2 linked regions of the Sinorhizobium fredii USDA 257 genome follow. Each later gene encodes a partner of the first gene's protein in a complex. Links are inferred from orthologs where the notes say so. Each region holds a gene or a part of one and is shown on either strand. Other genes may lie near its edges. The genes, in order: USDA257_RS17355 and USDA257_RS03215.

Region 1 (5,140 bases):
GGAAGAGCGCAGCTTCTTCGCCGGCGAACGCCCCTGGGGCTTCATTCTGTTCGGCCGCAACATCGGTGAGGAAGAGCAGATTTGCGATCTCGTCGCGGCCCTGCGCGACAGCATCGGCAATCCGAAAGCACCGGTCCTGATCGATCAGGAGGGCGGCCGTGTCCAGCGCATTCGCCCGCCGCTCGCGCAGCAATATCCGAGCGGTGCGGCCATCGGCGAGATCTACCGACGCGACGATCAGATGGGGCTGCGCGCCGCGTGGCTGCTCGGACGCCTGCATGCGTTCGATCTCATGCGCTTCGGCATCACGGTGGATTGCCTGCCGGTCCTCGACGTGCCGGTGCCCGGCAGCCATGACGTCATCGGCAACCGGGCCTATGGACACGATCCGGCGACCGTGACGGCGATCGGCCGTGCGGTGAGCGAGGGCCTGAAAGCCGGCGGCATGTTGCCGGTGATGAAGCACATGCCCGGCCATGGCCGCACCTTCGTGGATTCGCATCACAATCTGCCGGTGGTCAACGCCTCGCTGGAGGAACTGAAGCGGGTCGACTTCCAGCCTTTCGCCGCCATGAAGGACGAGGCAATGGCCATGTCGGCGCACATGGTCTTCATGGCGATCGATCCGGACAATCCCGCGACGACGTCTCCAAGGGTCGTGCGGCAGATCATCCGCGACTATATCGGCTTCGACGGCCTGTTGATGTCCGACGATGTGTCCATGAACGCACTTGCAGGGGATATGACAAGCCGCGCCCGCGGGATTATCGGCGCAGGGCTTGATCTGGTCTTGCATTGTCATGGCATTATGGAGGAAATGAAGGCCGTCGCCGATGTGGTGCCGGTTCTCGCGGGCGATCGGCTGCGCAGGGCCAGCGCGGCCGAGGCTGCCTTCCGGCAGCCTGATGGTTCGGACGAAGACATATTGCGAGCGGAGTTCAATGCGATGTTCTCGCTCGTTTAAGAGCTGATGAGCAAAGGCGGCTCCGGCCGCGCCGGGGGGCATGGTGGCGATGGGTTCTGACGAGAGGCAGGGACAGCCTGCGGCAAAGGCGCCGATGGAGCCTTTGTGGCAGGAGGAATCCGCCGATCGCGGCCTTCACGAGGAAGAGCTCGTCGTCGACATCGGCGGCTTCGAGGGACCGCTCGATCTGCTCCTGCATCTTGCCCGCAGCCAGCGCGTCGATCTTTCCCGCATCTCGGTTCTGGCGCTTGCCGAACAGTATATCGCCTTCATCGAGCGGGCGCGTTCCATCCGTATCGAGCTTGCCGCCGATTACCTGGTGATGGCGGCGTGGCTTGCCTATCTGAAATCGCGCCTGCTGATCCCGCAGCAGCCGAAGGACGAGGGGCCCTCCGGCGAGGAGATGGCTTCCGCCCTCGCATTCCGGCTGAAGCGCCTCGAGGCGATGCGCGATGCGGCGACGCGGCTGGTCAACCGCAACAGGCTGGGTCGCGATGTCTTCGCGCGCGGCGCACCCGAGCATCTCGTATCGGAGAGAAAGTCCGACTACGACGCTTCGCTTTACGACTTGCTCACGGCCTATGCCACGCTTCGGCAACGCCAGGCGATAACCCAGGTGACAATCGAGAAGCGCCATGTCTGGTCGCTTGCCGACGCGCGCCTGATCCTCGCCAGGATGGTCGGTGGCCTCGAAGATTGGACAGCCCTCGACCATTTCCTCATCCGTTACATGACGAGCCCGAAGGAGCGCGCAACGGCAATTGCGAGCTCCTTTGCCGCCTCGCTCGAACTGGTGCGGGAGGGACGTTTGGAAATCCGGCAGGAAGCCGCTTTCGCGCCAATTTATCTGAGGCGCGGGCCGAGGCCGATCGATGCTGCGACCCTGGCGGAAATGGAGGCAGCGCGTGGCTGAGGCACAAAAATATTTGCCCGGATTACCCGACGACGAGGAAGAGGTGGGCATTCTCATCGATCCCGGACTCGCGGAGGAGGCGGAGCGGATCGCCGAAGCGCTCGTCTTCGCATCGGCGCAGCCGATTTCAGAGACCTATATCGCCAGCCGGATACCCCGTGGCGTCGATGTCGGCCGGATCATGTCGCGGCTGAAAGCGTTCTATGCGAGCCGCGGCGTCAATCTCGTGCAGGTCGCCGATCACTGGGCCTTCCGCACCGCGGCCGATCTCTCCTTCGTCGTGCAAACGGACGAGCAGGAAGTCAAGAAGCTCTCCCGCGCTGCTCTCGAAGTGCTGGCCATCATCGCCTACCACCAACCGGTCACCCGCGCGGAGATCGAGGACATTCGCGGCGTGCAGACCTCCAAGGGCACGCTCGATGTGCTGATGGAGGCGGGCTGGGTGCGCTTTCGCGGCCGCAGGCGCACGCCGGGGCGGCCGGTGACGTTCGGGACGTCACGGGATTTCCTCGACCATTTCGGGCTGGAGGAAATCCGCGATCTCCCGGGGATCGAGGAACTGAAGGGCGCGGGTCTCCTGTCCGGTCGCGTTCCCTCGAACCTGCATATCCCGGTGCCCGTCGGCGAGGACGAGCTTTCCGACAATGAAGATCCCATCACCCAGATGGACCTTGAGGAACTGGGCCTCTTGACTCCGAAGGCTGAAGAAGACGATTAGAAATCCTGAGTGGGCGTATCGGCTTTAAAGCCGCTATGCGCGCCGATGCCTTCGGTTCAAGGAATGCAGGTATGGTTTCAGACACGCTCAACGGCGCCCTTGCGACGACGAGGCGGTCGGGCGTGTCGTTTGCCGCAAGTATTGCATTCGAAAACATCAGCCACCGATATCATTCCAAGGACACGATCAAGGGCGTCTCGCTGACCGCCGAAGCCGGAGAGGTGCTGTGCCTGCTCGGGCCCTCGGGCTCCGGCAAGACGACCTTGTTGCGTATTGCCGCCGGTATCGAGATGCAGACCGGCGGCCGTCTTCTGCTGAATGGCCAGGAAATATCGGGTCCTTCCGTTTTCCTGCCGCCGGAAAGGCGCGGCGTCGGGCTGATGTTTCAGGACTTCGCGCTCTTTCCGCACATGACGATCCGGGACAATGTCGGCTTCGGTCTGACCGCCTTGCCGAAGAAGGAGGCCCTTCTCCAGGCCGATGCAGCACTGGATCGCGTGGGCCTGGTTCATTACGCCGATCGCTATCCCCATGTGCTTTCTGGCGGCGAGCAGCAGCGGGTGGCGCTTGCCCGGGCGCTCGCCCCGCGGCCGGCGGTGTTGTTGATGGACGAGCCTTTCTCCGGCCTCGACTCCCGTCTGAAGGACTCCATCCGTGCCGACACGCTGGCCATTTTGCGCGAAACGCGGGCGACGGCGATCGTCGTGACCCACGACGCGGAAGAAGCGATGCGAATGGCCGACCGGATCGCGCTTCTGAAGGATGGCTGTCTGATTCAGGTCGGCACTGCCGACGAGCTCTACCGCAAGCCCCGCAACCTTTTTGCCGCGGGGTTCTTTTCCGAAATCAACGTGTTCGACGCGCGTGTGCGCGGCGGCCGCGTCGAAACGCCGCTTGGTGGCGTGCCTGCCGGAGAGTACAAGGAGGGGCAGCCCTTGAGCGTGGCCGTGCGGCTCTCCGGTGTTCAGTTGAAGCCGGAAGGCGGCGACATCCCGGCGCGCATCCTGTCGCGGCGCTTTCTGGGCGTGGTCGAGCTCCTCGAACTCGCGGTACCGCAGTCGGAACGGACGGTACGGGCCCGCATTCGCGCCGACCTGTTGCCGCAAGGATTGCGTGACGTCACGCTTTCCGTTAACGAGCGCGACATATTGGTGTTTGAAAAAGACGCCTCGACATCTTAGGTTCGGTCAGAACGACGGCGAGCTTTTAAGCGGCGCCTGAAAAATGACAACGTGATGGCTTTAAATCGATAAAGCCGCGAGGGAGTAAGTGGATGGGTTCGTTTAGCATCTGGCATTGGCTGATCGTTCTGGTGGTCGTGCTGCTGTTGTTTGGTCGCGGCAAGATTCCGGAATTGATGGGCGATGTTGCCAAGGGCATCAAGAACTTCAAGAAGGGCATGACCGACGAGGACGCCGCCTCGGCCGACAAGACGCTTGACGGCAAGACCGTCGAACACAAGTCCGACGAAGTCCGCTGACGATCGGAAAATGGCGGGATCGGGTGCGTAGGCGCCCGATGAGCCGCATTACGGGTTTGTAGGGCGCGTCGGATGCTTGATATCGGCTGGACCGAGCTTGTTGTTATTGCAATCGTCTTGATCGTCGTCGTGGGACCGAAGGACCTGCCGCCCATGCTGCGGGCTTTCGGACGGATGACGACACGGATGCGGGGCATGGCCTCCGATTTCCGCCGTCAATTCGATGAAGCGCTGCGGGAGGCCGATCTCGACGAGGTCCGCAAGACGATCAGCGACGCGCAAAGCCTCAATCCGACCACGGCGCTGCGCGACGCGATGAACCCGCTGCGGCAGCTCGGCAACGAGATCAAATCGGACCTGCAGAAGGCGACGACCCCCGACGCGCCGGCTCAACCCGCAACGCCCGAGCCTCCCGTAACGCCCGAACCTCAACTCGAGCCTGCGAGCGCGCCCGCAGGGGTGCCAGCGAAGCCCGTCGACACGGTGGCGGCCGCCGCGGTCGGGTCTGCGTCCCGGCAGATGGAACGTGCAGCCACGGATGAGGTCAAGGTGGCGGCGGCCAGTGAGGCGACGCCGAAGCGCGCCGCCAAGTCCAGGGCCGGAACCGCTGCGCAGAAGGCGCCGACCCAAAAGGAAGCCACCGACGGGGCAGCCCGGAAGAGGACCGCGTCTGCGGCAGCGCCGAAGAAGGCGGCTGCCAGGAAGACTACGGCAGGCGAAGGCGCGGTCGCTGTCAAAACCGATAAGACAAGCGCGTCTGCGCGCAAGAAAAAGGGTGACGCATGAGCGGCGACATCGAGGACAAGCCGCAGCCGTTGATCGAGCACCTGATCGAGCTTCGCGCGCGGCTGATGTGGGCGGTCGGCGCGTTCTTCGTCGCCTTTCTGGTCTGCTTCTATTTCGCCAAGCAGCTATTCAACCTCCTTGTCCTGCCGTTCAAGTGGGCGGTGAGCTGGGCTGGCCTCAGCCATCGCAACGTCGAACTGATCTACACCGCGCCGCAGGAATTCTTCTTCACCCAGATCAAGGTGGCGATGTTCGGCGCGTTGGTGATCGCCTTTCCGG
Region 2 (16,818 bases), 3.0 Mb from region 1 along the record:
CTGCATTTCTGGATCTTGAACGACGTCATCTGGCGCAAGACCAACCCGATGCCGAACTTCAAGGGCCGCCGCTTCCAGAACGCCCATGAGACGCTGATCTGGGCGACGCCGAATGCCAAGGCGAAGGGCTACACCTTCAACTACGAAGCGATGAAGGCCGCCAACGACGATATCCAGATGCGCTCCGACTGGTTGTTCCCGATCTGCTCCGGCTCCGAGCGCCTGAGGGGCGATGACGGCAAGAAGGTGCATCCGACCCAGAAGCCGGAAGCGCTGCTCGCCCGCATCCTGATGGCCTCGACCAAACCCGGCGACGTGGTGCTCGATCCCTTCTTCGGCTCCGGCACCACCGGCGCCGTCGCCAAGCGCCTCGGCCGCCATTTCGTCGGCATCGAGCGCGAGCAGGACTATATCGATGCGGCCGCCGAACGCATCGCCGCGGTCGAACCGCTCGGCAAGGCGACGCTTTCCGTCATGACCGGCAAGAAAGCCGAGCCGCGCGTGGCTTTCAACACGCTCGTCGAAAGCGGGTTGATCAAGCCCGGCACGGTGCTGACGGACGCCAAGCGCCGCTATAGCGCGATCGTCCGCGCCGACGGCACGTTGGCTTCCGGCGGCGAGGCCGGATCGATCCACCGCCTCGGCGCCAAGGTCCAGGGCCTCGACGCCTGCAACGGATGGACCTTCTGGCATTTCGAAGAAGGGAAGACCTTGAAGCCGATCGACGAACTCAGATCCGTCATTCGAAATGACCTGGCAAAACTGAACTGATCAACCAGTTCCGCCTGGGTCTTCGAAAAGCGCTCCGCCCGGTTTTGTACCTTCAGTCCCGGAAGGAGAGCTTTAAACGCCCGGAATCCGTGAGGATTCCGGGCGTTTGTATGAGAAAGCCCCGCCGTGTTCAAGCGGCAGGGCTTAGCATCGGATGTGAAGCGTCAGAGGAAGAAGTCGTCGACCCTCAGGCTGGTGACGCCATTGACCTTGATCTGGAAGTCGGCATAGCCGTCGCCATTGACGTCGCCGGACAGGACGCCGGAGCGGAAGTTCAACTGGCCGGCGTCGCCCGAAAAGGCGCTGCCGCCGATGAAGGTGAATTTCTGATTGCCGCTCCAGGTCGTGTCCGCGTCGATCGTCGAAAGGTCGATGACGTCAAATTCGGAACGGTGGAAATCGGTGATCACATCGCGGCGGGAACCGACGGCCGATTCGCCGATCGCGTTGAAATCGAAACTGTCGATGCCGGTGCCGCCGACCAGATAGTCGAAGCCGGTGCCGCCGCGCAGGATGTCGGCACCCGAACCGCCATAGAGGTCGTCGTCGCCGCTGCCGCCGTCGAGGAAATCGTCGCCGCCAAGACCTTCGAGAATGTCGTGGCCACCAAGCCCGCGCAGCGTGTTAGCGACCGAGCTGCCGGTGATGTCGTCATGGCCGTAATTGGTGCCCGTGGCATTCTCGATGCTGATCAGGTCCTCGCGCCGGCCGGTGCCGGTGGTCGCGTATTTGTAGCCGAGGTCGATCGTGACGCCTTTGCCGCGCTCCGAACTCCAGTCGTCCTGGAACTGATAGCTGATCGAGTCGATGCCGGTGCCGCCGTTGAAATAGTTGTTGAAGCCGGCCGAGAGGAAGGTGTCGTTGCCGCTCTCGCCGTAATAGTCGCTGGCATAGCCGTCGATCTCGAAGCGGTCGTTGCCGCTGCCGCCGTAGACGACGTCGTAGGAGCTCGTATCGCGTGACCGGATGTCGGCGACATATATGTCGTTGCCGGCGCCCATGTAGATGTCGTTGCCGCCTTCGTAGGAGTTCACCACGAGGTCGTTGCCATAGCCCGCGTCGACAAAGTTGTAGCCGCCGTAGCTGTCGGTCCTGTTCAGGTAGATGTCATCGTCGCCGTCATAGGCATGGATCTCGACCGAGATATAGCCGTTCTGCTTGAGGATATCGGCGAAGTTCGTACCGTAGATGCGCGTTACCATTGCTAGACCTTTTCAGGGAAGGCGTTGAAATCTAACGCGGATCATGGAGTAAGGAAGCTGAATGGCGGGTGAACCGATTGCGGCGTTTTCGTGAATTCACCGAGCCCGTTCGATGCGAAAATCACGCGATCAGGCCGGTGTCGCCACTGCCGGACCGAGGTCATCAAGATCAGCCAACGGTTGCACGCCATAAGCGGCGAGATCGATTCTCAGCCTTTGGGCATCGGTGAAATGTACGGCATGCCAGCCGGCGGCCCGGGCGCCTTCCACATTGGCCAGGCTGTCGTCGATGAAGATCGTCGCGGCGGGCTCCAGGCCGTAGGTCCGGGCGTGAGTCCTGTAGATCTCGATGTCCGGCTTGATCAGGCCGACGTCGCCGGAAACCGTCACGCCGCGCGGCAGGGTGAGGAACGGAAAGCGCTTCTGCGCCTCGCGAAACGTGTCGGAGGCGAAATTGGTGAGCATCGTCACGTCGCGCCCCTCGGCGATCAGCCTTTCCATCAGTGCGACGCTGTCTCCATAGGCATGCGACACCATTTCGTGCCAGTGCCGCCTGAAGGCGCGAATCTGCTCTTCCCGCTCCGGGTGATCCCGGATCAAGAGCGTCTCGGCTTCCTCCCAGGAACGGCCGCGATCCTGTTCGATATTCCAGTCGTGGGTGCAGACATTGGTGAAGAACCAGCGGCGCTCCGCTTCGTCCGGGATGATCCGGGAGTAGGGGATCTGAGGATCGTAATGGATAAGAACCTTGCCGATGTCGAAAACGATGTGGCGGATGTCGACGCTGCTCATGGGCTATTCCTGAATGACTATGAAAACCGAGCGACCGGCAGGTGAGGTGCCCTGCATTACACCGCTTTGAACGCATGCGGTATAGCCTGCGCGATTGCTTTTTTCATGACGGTCGGCAGCGCCTGCGCCTTCAGCGACGCGATCGGCTCCCACCAGCCCTCGGCGCACGCCCCGGCCTGCGCGACTTTGGCGCGGTAGACCGAGAGGCGCAGCTCGAAATGCGTGAAGACATGGGTGACCGTGCCGCAGGCCTCCCAGGCCGCCGTGAAGGGTTGCGCCTCGATTGAGGTCTCGCCGTCGCGGCGTGCGGTCCAATCGGTGCCCGGCACCTCGGTCATGCCGCCGAGGAGGCCCGTCTCGGCGCGCTTGCGCAGATAGACGGCATCGGCCTTGTCGATCGCCACGAAAGCGGCGCCGAGGCGCAGCGGCCTTTCCTTCTTCGCCGCCTTTCGCGGAAATGTTTCCGGGTCGGCGACAGCGAGCGCAAGACAGCTTGCGCGGAAGGGACAGAGCGCGCAGGCCGGCCGCTTCGGCGTGCAGATCGTCGCACCGAGATCCATCATCGCCTGCGCGAAATCGCCGGGCCGGTCATGGGGCGTTAGTTCCGAGACAAGCCGTCGCATGTCCGGCTTGGCCGCGGGCAGCGGCGTTTCGATCGCGAAAAGGCGGGAGATCACCCGCTCGACATTGCCGTCGAGCACGGCGCTCTGCCGATTGAAGGCGATCGCCGCGATCGCGGCAGCCGTATAGTCGCCGATGCCGGGGAGTAACCTTAACCCCTCTTCGGTATCCGGGAAGCGGCCGCCATGCTCGCGCGCCACCGCCTCGGCGCATTTCTTCAGATTGCGCGCCCGGGCATAGTAGCCGAGGCCGGCCCAGGCCTTCATCACGTCTTCGGCCTCGGCCGCGGCAAGGTCTTCCACCGTCGGCCAGAGCGTCAGAAACTTGTCGAAATAGGCCTTGACCGCCTGCACCGTGGTCTGTTGCAGCATGACTTCGGAGAGCCAGACATGGTAGGGGTCGGCAACGGCGCCGCGAGCGGCCATCGACGGCGAGACACGCCAAGGCAGATCGCGGTGATGGCGGTCGTACCAGTCGAGCAGGAGGGGGGCGGCCTCGGTCGCCTTCAAGCTGTTCAGCGTCATTTGCCGGGGAGTCCTTTTCTGGCCTATACTTGGCCGACGCCCGCCCGAGCTTCAAGGCTCGATCGAAGTTGCGAACAGAAAGTCGTTCCGGTGAGTCAACAGAAGTCCCGCAAGGGCGTCGTCCAGATCAGCGAGGTTGCAAACGGACTGATCGATCCGGTGCTGGCCAAGCGCGCCGGCATCAACACGATGCTGCTTGGCTCCTGGGACGAGATCGCCGGCGCGGAATTTGCCGATTGCACGCGGCCGGAAAAGATCGCCTGGCCGCGCCGCGCCTCCGAAATCGGTAGCGATGGCGGCTACCAGCCCGGCGTGCTGACGGTCGCCTGTGAGGGCGCCAGGGCACTCTTCCTCACCCATGCCCAGGGCGAACTGATCCAGCGCATCAACGGCTTCTTCGGCTTCTATGCGATCGGCCAGCTGCGCATCGTCCAGAAGCCGGTCGCGGCTCCGCCCAAGCCCTACCGACGGCCGCGCCCGCTGACCGGCGAACCGGCCCGCCGGCTCGACACCATGGTCGAAGGCATCGAGAGCGAGGCGCTGAGGGCGGCGCTGAAGCGGCTCGGCACGGCCGTAATGTCTGAGCGCCGGAAGTAATTCACCATCAGGTGGTCACATTTCTTTGAATTCAGTTGAGAAACCACCCCTTGCCGCCTTGCGCGCGGCAAGTTATCGAAATCGCACTCCAGTTTTCCCCTCCTAGAACACGGGTCGAATTCATGTCCGCTTCCGAACTGAGCCTTCCGAAACGCCTCCTCAGCGGTGCAGCTGTCGCGGCGATCGCCCTCGTGCTCGCAGCCTGCAGCGACGAACAGAAGGAGGCGGCTTCCAAGGCGCCGACCGAAACGTCGGCGAGTGCGGATGCAACAACCACCGGCTCCACCAATACGGCGCCGGCTGTTAATCCGGCGAAGCCCGCCGGCACCGAAATGGCGCAGGCCGCCGCTCCGGCCGCCAAGGCCGAGCTGCCGCAGGCGGAAGGCAGCGTCGACGTCACGAAGCTGATGGAGCCGGGGGCACTGCCGGAAATGGCGCTGGGCGAGGCCAATGCGCCGGTGACGATCGTCGAATACATGTCGATGACCTGCCCGCACTGCGCCAACTTCCACAACAAGACCTTCGATGCCATCAAGGCGAAATATGTCGACAGCGGCAAGGTGCGCTTCATCGTCCGCGAGTTCCCGTTCGATCCACGCGCCGCGGCGGCCTTCATGCTGGCGCGCTGCGCACCGGAAGGACAGTATTTCCCGATGATCTCCATGCTGTTCAAGCAGCAGGAACAATGGGCCGCCGCGGAAAACGGCCGCGATGCGCTGTTGCAGATGTCGAAACTGGCCGGTTTTACACAGGAGAGCTTCGAGGCCTGCTTGACGAACCAAAAACTTCTGGATGATGTGAACGCAGTCATGCAGCGCGGCGCCAAGGAGTTCGGAGTGAAGTCGACACCGACCTTTTTCGTGAATGGCGAGCACTATTCGGGGGACATGTCGGTTGACGTTCTGTCGGCCCTCATCGACAGCAAGCTCTGATCCATCGCTTTTTCTGACAACGGGCGACGGCGGCGGCCGTGCGCCCGTTTTTTCCATGCCCTACAGGGTGAGGTCTCGTCATGCCTCACGCTGACGTCATTCCGAAAACCCGCGCCAATGCACGTCGTATGCGGGCCTCAATGGCTGGGGCCGAGCTGAAGCTCTGGAACGAATTGCGCGCTCATCGACTGATGGGTCTTGGTTTTCGCCGCCAGGTTCCCATCGCGGGCTACATCGACAATGTATGCGAGCACATCGTGCGGGTGATCGGGAAGGGGGCTTTCGAGTGAGGCGCTCGTGGCTCACCCCCCTCTGCCCTGCCGGGCATCTCCCCCGCAAGGGGGGAGATTCGCAAGCGGTGATGTTCCGGTCGACCAAATACCTTTCGCTTGGATCGACGGCGTCTGCGACCTTAATGTCGCGGAAAGCCGTGCTTCTTGCCGATCTCCCCCCTTGTGGGGGAGATGCCCGGCAGGGCAGAGGGGGGCACTCGCTGTCCACCCCAGTGTCCCGCCCATGAAATTCAACAAGCTTCGCCTGCTCGGCTTCAAGTCCTTCGTCGAACCGACAGAATTCATCATCGAGCGCGGCTTAACCGGCGTCGTCGGCCCGAATGGCTGCGGCAAGTCGAATCTCGTCGAGGCGCTACGCTGGGTGATGGGGGAGAACTCCTACAAGAACATGCGCGCCTCCGGCATGGACGACGTGATCTTTTCCGGATCGGGCAACCGGCCGGCGCGCAACACTGCAGAGGTGGGTCTCTATCTCGACAATGGCGACCGCACCGCGCCGGCCGCCTTCAACGACAGCGACGAAATCCAGGTGACGCGCCGCATCGAGCGCGAGCAGGGTTCGGTCTACCGGATCAACGGCAAGGAGGCGCGGGCCAAGGACGTCCAGCTGCTCTTCGCCGACGCGTCGACCGGCGCCCGTTCGCCGTCGATGGTCGGGCAGGGACGGATCGGCGAGCTGATCGCCGCAAAGCCCCAGGCACGCCGGCAATTGCTCGAAGAGGCGGCCGGCATTTCCGGCCTGCACTCGCGCCGCCATGAGGCCGAACTACGGCTGAAGGGGGCAGAGACCAATCTCGAACGGCTCGACGACGTCACCTCGCAGCTCGAAAGCCAGATCGAAAGCCTGAAGCGCCAGTCGCGCCAGGCCAACCGCTTCAAGATGCTGTCGGCGGAAATCCGCCGGCACGAGGCGATCCTGTTCCACATTCGCTGGGTACAGGCGAAGGAAGCGGAAGCCGAGGCGTCAAGTCAGCTGAACCAGATCACCGCGCTCGTTGCCGAGAAGGCGCAGGCGCAGATGGAGGCGGCCAAGCACCAGGCGATCGCCAGCCTCAAGCTGCCGGAACTGCGCGAGAACGAGGCGAAGCACGCAGCAGCGCTGCAGCGCCTGCAGATCGCCCGTGCGCAGCTCGAGGAGGATGCGGGGCGCATCCTGCGCCGTCGCGACGAATTGCAGCGGCGGCTTTCGCAGCTTGCCGAGGATATCGCCCGCGAGGAGCGGCTCATCGCCGACAATGCCGGCATTCTCGCCCGCCTCGACCAGGAGGAAGATGACCTCAGGGAGGCTCTTGCGGAGGCGGACGATCGCGCCGCGGAGGCGCGCGACAAGCTGGAGGAAGCCAATGAAAGGCTTTCTGGCAGTGAGGCGGATCTGGCCCGGCTGACCGCCGAGCGCGCCGAAGCGCAAGCGGCGCGCAATCAGCTCGACAGGACGCTGCGCGATCTCTCCGAGCGGCAGGGCCGCCTTGCCCGTCAGCTCGCCGAGCAGGCGCGCGACCTCGAAGGCCTCGATCGCCAGATGGCAGCACTCCCCGACCCGCACGAGAAGCAGGGACAGGTGGAGGCGGCGGAAGCGGCGCTGGAGGAGGCCGAGGCGGTGGTGGTCTCCGTCGAGGAGAGCCTTGCCGAAGCGCGAGCCGAGGAAGCGGCCACTCGCGCTCCCGTCGATCAGGCACGGGCACGGCTGAACGGTATCGAGACGGAGGCCCGGACGATTCGCCGGATGCTTGAGGCCACCGGCACCAGCACCTATCCGGCGGTCGTCGAGGACATCAAAGTCGAGCGCGGCTTCGAGACGGCGCTTGGCGCCGCATTGGGCGATGACCTCGATTCGCCGCTGGAGCAGGCGGCAGCCTCCCACTGGCGCATGCCCGGCGACCACGCGGACGATCCTGCCTTGCCCGCGGGCGCGGTGCCGTTGAGCGATTATGTCAGCGCCCCTGAGGCGCTCGGGCGCACGCTCCGCCAGATCGGCATCGTCGAAAGCGAGACGGAGGCCGAGCGCTTGCTGCCGCTCTTGAAGTCCGGCCAGCGGCTGGTGACGAAGGAAGGCGCGGTCTGGCGGTGGGATGGTCACGTGACCGGATCGGAGGCGCCGAGCGCCGCTGCCCTCAGGCTCGCCCAGAAGAACCGCCTTTCCGAGCTCGAGGCGGAGGCCGAGGATGCAGCCGTGGCCTTGCGCCAGGCGGAGGCGGATCTCGCCGCCGCCAGCGCGCGCATTCGCGCCGAGGACGAGCGGCTCCGCCTGTCGCGCGATGCCCAGAGGATGATTTCCAGGCAGCTCGCGGAGGCGCGCGACGCTCTTGCGGCAGCCGAACGCGCCTCGGGCGACCTCGCCCGCCGCCGCGCCGTGCTCGCCGAGACGAAGCTTCAACTCGAGGCCCAGGTCGAAGAGGTGGCCGAGCAAATCGAGGCGGCGAACGATGCGCTGGCCGAGGCGCCCGACCTCTCGGAACTCGAGTTGCGGCTGCGCACCCGGACGGCGGACGTTGCTGCGGACCGTGCCGCGGTCGCCGAAGTGCGTGCGGCGCATGATGGTCTCGCCCGCGAAAACGAGGCGCGTCTGCGCCGGCTCACGGCAATTGCCGGGGAACGCGAGACCTGGCGGGCGCGCGCGGCGAGCGCCGAGGAGCACATCGCCACGCTCCGCGACCGCGAGGCGGAGGCGCGCGAGGAGGTCGAGGAACTTATCGACGCGCCCGACGAGTTCGAGGAGAAGCGTCGCGCCCTGATGAACGAATTGCAGAAGGCGGAGACGGCGCGCCGGCAGGCGGCCGACGTCCTCGCGGAGGCGGAGACCCGCCAGCGTGAAGCCGATCGCCTCGCGGCGACGGCGCTTTCGGAGCTTGCCGAAGGGCGCGAGAAGCGCGGCCGGGCCGAGGAGCGGCTCGTCTCGGCGCGCGAACGGCGCGTCGAGATCGAGGCCCGCATCCTGGAGGCGCTTTCCTGTGCACCACACGACGCGATGCGCCTGACGGGACTGGCCGTCGACGCGGTGCTGCCCGACATGCGCACCATCGAGCGGGAACTCGAGCGGCTGAAGATCGAGCGGGAGCGCCTCGGCGCCGTCAACCTGCGGGCTGACGAGGAACAAAAGGAGCTTTCCGAACGGCTGGCGGCGCTCCTCAAGGAGCGCGACGACGTCATCGAGGCGATCCGCAAGCTGAGGAGCGCCATCCAGAATCTCAATCGCGAGGGGCGTGAACGGCTGATTGCCGCCTTCGACGTGGTCAATGTCCAGTTCCAGCGGCTCTTCACCCACCTCTTCGGCGGCGGCACGGCGGAGCTGCAGCTGATCGAGAGCGACGATCCGCTCGAGGCCGGTCTCGAAATCCTCGCCCGACCGCCCGGCAAGAAGCCGCAGACGATGACGCTGCTTTCCGGCGGCGAGCAGGCGCTGACGGCGATGGCGCTGATCTTCGCCGTCTTCCTCACCAATCCGGCACCGATCTGCGTGCTCGACGAAGTCGATGCACCGCTCGACGATCATAATGTCGAGCGCTATTGCAACCTGATGGATGAAATGGCGGCCTCGACCCAGACGCGCTTCATCATCATCACCCATAACCCGATCACCATGGCCCGCATGAACCGCCTGTTCGGCGTCACCATGGCCGAACAGGGTGTGTCGCAGCTCGTCTCCGTCGATCTGCAGACGGCCGAGCGCCTGCGCGAAGCAGTCTGACAGCCGCGATCCTTCGAAAATTAGGCATCCGACCACGCGCCGCTGCATTTTTGATGCACTGCAGCAAAAATCTTCGCCGAGTGCATTTTCAGGCCGAACCATATACTGTAGACCGTCATCGAAACTGTTTCTGGGTGGAGAACAGGCATGACGAAATGGGTATACACCTTCGGCGGAGGCAAGGCCGAAGGAAGTGCGGGGGATCGCAACAGGCTCGGAGGCAAGGGCGCGAACCTTGCCGAAATGTGCAATCTCGGCCTGCCCGTTCCCCCGGCCTGACGATCGTCACGGATGCCTGCAACAGCTATTTCGACAACGGCCGGACGATGCCCGAAGGCCTGCGCGAGCAGGTGCGCGACGGCATTGCCCGAATGGAAGAGATCACCGGACGCGTTTTCGGCGATACCGCCCGTCCGTTGCTTCTCTCCGTTCGTTCCGGCGCCCGCGCCTCTATGCCCGGCATGATGGATACGGTTCTCAATCTCGGCCTCAACGACCAGTCGGTGCACGCCCTGGGGCATGACGCCGGCGACGCGCGCTTCGCCTATGACAGCTACCGCCGCTTCATCCAGATGTATGGCGACGTCGTATTGGGCGTCGATCACGAGATCTTCGAGGAGATCCTCGAGGAAGAGAAGGGGCGGCTCGGCCACGAGCAGGACCCGGAGCTTTCGGCCGTCGAGTGGCAGCATGTCATCTCGCGCTACAAGGAGGCGATCGAGGAGGTGCTCGGCGAACCCTTTCCGCAGGATCCCGAGACCCAGCTCTGGGGCGCGATCGGCGCGGTCTTCTCGAGCTGGATGAACCCGCGCGCCATAACCTACCGCCATCTGCACGGCATTCCGGCCGCCTGGGGCACCGCCGTCAATGTCCAGGCGATGGTGTTCGGCAATCTCGGCAATTCGTCTGCAACCGGCGTCGCCTTTACGCGCAACCCGTCGACCGGCGCGAAGGAGCTTTACGGCGAGTTCCTGGTCAATGCCCAGGGGGAGGACGTCGTCGCCGGCATCCGCACGCCGCAGAACATCACCGAGGCCGCGCGTATCGCGTCCGGCTCGGACAAGCCGTCGCTGGAAAAGCTGATGCCGGAGGGTTTCATCGAGTTCGAAACCATCTGCCAGACGCTAGAGCGCCACTACCGCGACATGCAGGACCTCGAATTCACCATCGAGCGGGGCAAGCTCTGGATGCTGCAGACCCGTTCCGGCAAGCGCACCGCCAAGGCGGCGCTGAAGATCGCCGTCGACATGGCCGAAGAAGGCCTGATCTCGAACGAAGAGGCGGTGGTGCGCATCGATCCGGCATCGCTCGACCAGCTCCTGCATCCGACCATAGACCCGCATGCCCGCCGCGATATCATCGGCTCGGGGTTGCCGGCCTCGCCGGGCGCGGCGACGGGCGAGATCGTCTTCACCTCCGAGGAAGCGGTGCATGCCGTCAAGGAAGGGCGCAAGGTGATCCTGGTTCGCGTCGAGACGAGCCCGGAGGATATCCACGGCATGCATGCGGCTCAGGGCATCCTGACGACGCGGGGCGGCATGACGAGCCACGCCGCCGTCGTCGCCCGCGGCATGGGCACGCCCTGCGTCTCCGGCGCCGGCAGCATCCGCGTCGATCAGCGCGCCGAACTCCTGATCACCGCGAGCGTGACCCTGAAGAAGGGCGACGTGATTACCATCGACGGATCGTCCGGGCAGGTGCTGAAGGGCGAGATTGCCATGCTGCAGCCGGAGCTTTCGGGCGATTTCGGCAAGATCATGCAATGGGCCGATCAAAGCCGCCGCATGACGGTGCGCACCAATGCCGAAACGCCGGCCGACGCGCGCGCCGCCCGCTCCTTCGGAGCCGAAGGCATCGGACTCTGCCGCACAGAGCACATGTTCTTCGAGGACGACCGCATCAATGTGATGCGCGAGATGATCCTCGCCGAGGACGAGGAGGGCCGGCGCGCATCCCTTGCAAAGCTGTTGCCGATGCAGCGCTCCGACTTCGTCGAACTCTTCTCGATCATGCATGGGTTGCCGGTGACGATTCGCCTGCTCGATCCGCCGCTGCACGAATTCCTGCCGAAGACCGACGAGGAAATCGCCGAAGTCGCCGGCGTCCTGGGGCTCGATTCGGCGCATCTGCGCCAGCGCGTCGATGCGCTGCACGAGTTCAATCCGATGCTCGGCCATCGCGGCTGCCGCCTGGCCATCTCGCATCCGGAAATCGCCGAAATGCAGGCGCGCGCCATTTTCGAGGCGGCCGTGGAGGCGGCGCGCGTCACCGGCGCACCGGTGGTTCCCGAGATCATGGTGCCGCTCGTCGGGCTGCGCGCGGAACTCGACTATGTCAAGGAACGGATCGATGCGGTCGCCAAGGAGGTGATCGGCGAGTCCGGCATCGGCATCGACTATCTGGTCGGAACAATGATCGAACTGCCGCGGGCGGCTCTGCGCGCCGATGTCATTGCTGAGGCGGCCGACTTCTTCTCCTTCGGCACCAATGACCTGACGCAGACCACCTTCGGCATTTCGCGCGACGACGCGGCCCAGTTTCTCGCCACTTATCAGCAGAAGGGCATCATCGAGCAGGATCCGTTCGTCTCGCTCGACTTCGACGGGGTGGGCGAGCTGATCCAGCTCGCGGCCGAACGCGGTCGCCGCACCAAGAACGGCCTGAAGCTCGGCATTTGTGGTGAGCATGGCGGCGATCCCGCTTCGATCCGCTTCTGCGAGGAGGCCGGTCTCGACTACGTTTCCTGCTCGCCCTTCCGCGTGCCGATCGCCCGGCTGGCGGCCGCACAGGCGGCGATCAACGGCAACGGCAAGGCGGAGACGCTGGCGCTCGCGGCAAGTTGACGGCTTTCTACGCTCGCCTCTGCCTCCAACAGCTTTCGCGTCACTACCAATAATAGGGCCGGCGCATCAGGAAGTCGTTGTCGTAGCGGAAGGCGCGCGACTCGGCGCGACGGTCGAGTTCTATGCGCTGCAGGCAGGTCGCAAACGCATCCGTGCCGCGGCGAAAGCCGTAGGAGGCGCAGGTCGTTTCGTCCCTTGCGCGCCGCTCCTGCTGCGTCATCGTCTGACACCCGGCGAGAACCAACCCTGCAGCGGCGAGTGTCAGCAGTCTCGTTGTCATCATGGTCATTCCTGCCTCCTGATCGGCGCTCGCTCGCGGAACAGAAATCGGCGGGGTGTCACTTCGTCTCTCTGCGTAATGACGTTGCAGCAGAGCGGGACCCATGAGCAACTGTCCGCAGGCGCGATACAACGGAAACAAGAATATCATCCGTCCGCTGCACGATGGCGATCAATCTCGGGTTTGCTTCAGATCCGCTCGAGCACGTCGACGAAGGCATCGGCGAAGCTGGTAAGACCGGCGGTGCGCTCGCTCGGCTGCTCGACGCGGATCGAGCTTGCGTCCTCATCGAGGCAGACGAACAGGATCGCCGGCGTCTGGCCATCGGTTTGGCTATGGCGAAGGACGGCGATCGTAAGGCAATTGTCAACGAGGCCGGAGGCAGGCAGGACGAAAAGCAACTCGCCGCCGACATCGTCCGCCACCGTGCGGACAAAGGACGAAAAATCGTCCTTGCTGCCCGAGAAGCGGTCGAGCGAGAGTTCAAGCTCGAGCAGCGCCATTGGAAGGGCAGCATCTCCACCGGGGAGCGGTGGGGCAGGGGCGGCGATCTCCGAGCGTGTCTCCGATGCGGTCATGATCTCTCTCCGTTGTCACCGCGCCTCAACTCCCCCGGGCGCTGGCCGATGCCTCCATCCGGCAGGTCAGGACCTAGGCCGGAATGGTCGAGCTGAAATAACTGGTTAACGAGAATGGCGAATTTGCGGCAGAAGTACAACTGCTGCGCTCATACCCTTTTTGGACGAATTCAATGCGTGTGAAGGCAGGTAGTTCCCAGGCAAACGGCCATGGTCTAAGAAGGCGAGGTCTTTGCCGCGGGGATTGATTCCGTTTCATGATGGTCCGGTACGAGCGTCCCTATTCGCATGCTGCCCACTGGGCGCGCAGGTTTGCCCGCATCGGTTTCGTGGTTTTCGTGCTGTCGCTTGCCGCGCACCGCTTCGGTCCGCTGACGACGCCGCATTTTCTGGCGCTCGCCGGCTTCGCCGTTGCCTTTGCCCTGACAGCCGTGCTGCTTGCGGCCGTTGGTCTTACGCGCCTCTGGAAGGTGGCGGCAATCGGCGGGACGGCTTCCGTCTCGGCGCTCTTCTATTCGGCGCTTCCGCTCGGCTTCTTCGGCTATGGCGCCGTGCAATATCTGGCGCGGCCGGCGATCTATGATGTCAGCACCGATACGGTAACGCCGCCGCCCTGGATCAAGACGCCGGTCGCCGAGGAGAGCTGGATCAAGCGCAGGCCTATGGCGGCGCCCGAGGATCGCGAAGCGCAGATCTCTGCCTATCCGGGGCTTACGGGACGGCGCTACGATGGCGCTCTCGACCGCGTTTTCCAGGGCGTCCGCAAGGTCGTCGAGGAGACGCGCATCGGCATTACCGCGGAGCTCGGCGTCGAGAACGCACGCGCCGATCTCGAGGATCTCGCCGTCGGTGCCGGCCCGGGCGCAGATACGAACAGGGAACCGGAGGCCATTCCCGTCCCGGCCACGCGCCCGGAGCCCGACATCGATGGCGGCATTCCCGGGCGGCGCTCGAGCGATATCGTGCTGCAGGGCGAATGGCGCACGCTAATCGTCGGCTTTCGCTTCGACGTGCTGATCCGGCTGCGCGAGGAGGCGGAGACGACGCTTGTCGACCTGCGCGTCGCCTCGCGTTATGGCCAGCACGATCTCGGCATGGGTGCCATGTTTGCGGAAGACTTCCTGCGCGCGCTTGACGCGGAACTCCTGGGGATTGCTGGAGACTAAGCTCGCTCAGGTCACCGGTCGGTATTCGCCAAGGAGCGACGGGGCGCCGTTGGTCTCGATGCGGCCCTGCTCGATCAGGTCCTCGATATGGGCGAGCACCGACAGCGCCGCCGCGCCGTGCAGCCGCGGATCGGTCGAGGCGTAGATTACCTTCACCATGTCCGGGATCTTCCGGTCTCCGGCGCGCAGCCGTTCCAGCACGGCGCGTTCGCGCATCTTTCGATGCGCTTTGAGCGCCCGCAGGAAGGAGGCAGGCTCGCTGACCGGGCCGCCGTGGCCGGGCAGGTAGAGCCGGTCGTCGCGCAGGAGCAGCTTGTCGAGCGAGGCCATGTAGTCGGCCATGGCACCGTCCGGCGGTGCGACAATGGTCGTCGCCCAGGCCATCACGTGATCGGCGGAGAAGAGAATGCCGGTGCCGCCGAGGCCGAAGGCCATGTGATTGGCGGTGTGTCCCGGCGTGGCGATCGCCGTCAGGCTCCAGCCGTCGCCCTCGATCCGTGCGCCGTCATGAAGGGCGATGTCTGGCACGAACTCCATGTCCGAGCTTTCGGCGAAGGGGTTGGTTTCGCCGGCGTGCAAGGGGCGGGCGGCCCGGTGCGGCCCTTCGCCGACGACAATGGCTCCGGTCGCTTCCCTGAGACGGCGGGCGAGGGGCGAGTGGTCGCGATGGGTGTGGCTGACGGCGATATGCGTCACCTCGCGCCCTTCGAGCGCCGTCATCAGCGCATGGAAATGCGCCTCGTCCTCCGGCCCCGGATCGATCACCGCGACCGAGCGGCGGCCGACGATGTAGCTGTTGGTGCCATGAAAGGTGAAGGGGCCGGGATTGTTGACGGTGATGCGCTCAACGCCCGCGGCCACCGTCACCGCCTCGCCGTGGGCGGGCTTGAAATCGAGGTCGAATTCCGGTCCCTGCATGCGTCTCGCCTTCACTTGTATTCGATCTCGATGAAGGACATCGGTTCGTTGCCCGCATTGACGACATTGTGGGCGACGCCCGCATCGCGCCGGTAGGCGGCGCCCTTTGCGACATCGATCCGGCGGCTGCCGCCTTCCTCTTCCAGCAGGAACGCACAGTCCGTCATCGGCACGACGACATAGCCAAGGCCGTGGACGTGGTGTCCGGTATCGGCACCCGGTTCGAAGTCCCAGCGGATGATCCGCACCACCGGGTCATCGACGAGAACGGTCGGGACGGCAGGCGGGCGGGCGCGAAACTGGCTCATCGAGGTCTCCATTTGCGGGCGACAATAGGCCAAAGCCGGGCGCGAGGAAACGGGCTCAGCCACCGGGTTTCATCGCGTTCGACCGCCTTTGCACTGACGGCTGGCTGCACAGTCAGGTTCCATCATCAAAATATGCACGCAAAGCGAAGTTAAGCATTGTGAGCCTGCACGAGCTTTGCTAATCAGGCGCTCGATCTGGCGAGCTGACGTCTTGCCAGCTTCAAATTGGGGCGTAGCCAAGCGGTAAGGCAGCGGTTTTTGGTACCGCCATCCCCTGGTTCGAATCCAGGCGCCCCAGCCAAGCTTCCCTTTCAGGTCAAGAATCCAAGGCTTTTTTTCTAATTGCCAGACTTCCCAATTTGGGTTCTGTCGCAAAGCAATTGTCGTACACGACTGCCATACGCTGGTAGGCACGTTCCCGTCCGCTGCTTTGTCGTCCGCAACAAGGCGCCTATGGTTGGCGGCGCAACCGTAGAGGGGGGCGGCATGTCAGCATTGCAGGTTCCGGCATTTCTGACTTTCACGATCTCGATCCTGGTTTTCTTCGTCGGCAGCGGGCTCAATAGGTCCTTCGCCGTTCTCTCGCGCTGGAACATTCCCGAGGCCATCGCCAATGCTGGCATCATCACATTCATGGTGAGATGAGACTTCCGCGCTTCCGTTGCAAAAAAAGCCCGCCGATATAGGCCGGCGGGCTTTGCATACCTCTGCAGCAGGCCTGCGGCGTCCCTTACTCCGCCTTGGCGCCACCCAGGAATTCCTCGCACCAGCTCGGGCCATTGGGGCGCTTGCGGTCGCCGGCGATGCGGATCGAGCGGATGACGTAGTCGGAGGAGACGGTGAGTTGTACGGCGCAACTCAGATATTCGGTGCGGGCGGCCGCGATGCGCTTGCCGCGCTTGCCGTCGGCGGTCCTTTCGTATTCGGCCGGGATCCGGCGGGTCTTGTAGCCGCCCTTCCAGCTATAGACGGTGTCGTTGCCCGTTTCGACGTCGGAAAGCGGCGGGCCGAACTGGGCGAAAAAGGTGCCGGCGGGCTGGCCGAGCCACCGCTTTTCGACAGCGTTTCGCGCCACCCCCGTCGTCGTCGTGCAGCCGGCAAGGACCAGCGCAATGCCGGCCGCCGTCGTCATGCGGAAATTCATGTCTCTGTCCCTTTGGTCTGTGCTCGAATTCTGCGGCGCGGAAGGCGGGCATTCCCCGGATTTCCTTGCGATCCCGGAGGCTCTAGCGCCAAAAGCGACGAAAGAAAATCGGTGCGCGACCTTGCGATCGAGGAAAATCCGAAGCGTTGCAGAAACGCCCTATT

Evidence for each region.
Region 2: the proteins of USDA257_RS17355 (region 1) and USDA257_RS03215 are in contact, whole or in part, in a crystal structure (PDB 3ZGX), measured with the Bacillus subtilis proteins. The link is inferred for Sinorhizobium fredii USDA 257 from one-to-one orthologs.

The regions. Positions count from the first base shown.
Region 1 is NC_018000.1:3,733,151-3,738,290, forward strand. What follows is about bases 1-2,945. They hold USDA257_RS17355 (segregation and condensation protein A), read left to right. Parts: upstream 1-1,013; coding sequence 1,014-1,877; downstream 1,878-2,945. Other genes in these bases: nagZ (beta-N-acetylhexosaminidase), read left to right, coding at 1-964; scpB (SMC-Scp complex subunit ScpB), read left to right, coding at 1,870-2,595; USDA257_RS17365 (ABC transporter ATP-binding protein), read left to right, coding at 2,667-2,945. Outside these bases: more of USDA257_RS17365, read left to right, coding at 2,946-3,776; USDA257_RS17370 (twin-arginine translocase TatA/TatE family subunit), read left to right, coding at 3,869-4,075; Sec-independent protein translocase protein TatB, read left to right, coding at 4,148-4,861; twin-arginine translocase subunit TatC, read left to right, coding at 4,858-5,140. UniProt on the Bacillus subtilis protein: Participates in chromosomal partition during cell division. May act via the formation of a condensin-like complex containing Smc and ScpB that pull DNA away from mid-cell into both cell halves.
Region 2 is NC_018000.1:698,353-715,170, forward strand. What follows is about bases 5,652-9,617. They hold USDA257_RS03215 (chromosome segregation SMC family protein), read left to right. Parts: upstream 5,652-5,955; coding sequence 5,956-9,417; downstream 9,418-9,617. Other genes in these bases: USDA257_RS03210 (DUF559 domain-containing protein), read left to right, coding at 5,652-5,729. Outside these bases: USDA257_RS03180 (site-specific DNA-methyltransferase), read left to right, coding at 1-771; USDA257_RS03185 (calcium-binding protein), read right to left, coding at 936-1,973; USDA257_RS03190 (HAD family hydrolase), read right to left, coding at 2,103-2,765; mutY (A/G-specific adenine glycosylase), read right to left, coding at 2,822-3,910; USDA257_RS03200 (DUF721 domain-containing protein), read left to right, coding at 4,001-4,507; USDA257_RS03205 (DsbA family protein), read left to right, coding at 4,630-5,439; more of USDA257_RS03210, read left to right, coding at 5,520-5,651; USDA257_RS03225 (hypothetical protein), read right to left, coding at 12,304-12,549; USDA257_RS03230 (hypothetical protein), read right to left, coding at 12,729-13,118; USDA257_RS03235 (DUF1499 domain-containing protein), read left to right, coding at 13,376-14,284; USDA257_RS03240 (MBL fold metallo-hydrolase), read right to left, coding at 14,291-15,202; USDA257_RS03245 (cupin domain-containing protein), read right to left, coding at 15,214-15,510; USDA257_RS35830 (hypothetical protein), read left to right, coding at 15,997-16,155; USDA257_RS03260 (hypothetical protein), read right to left, coding at 16,241-16,654. UniProt on the Bacillus subtilis protein: Required for chromosome condensation and partitioning.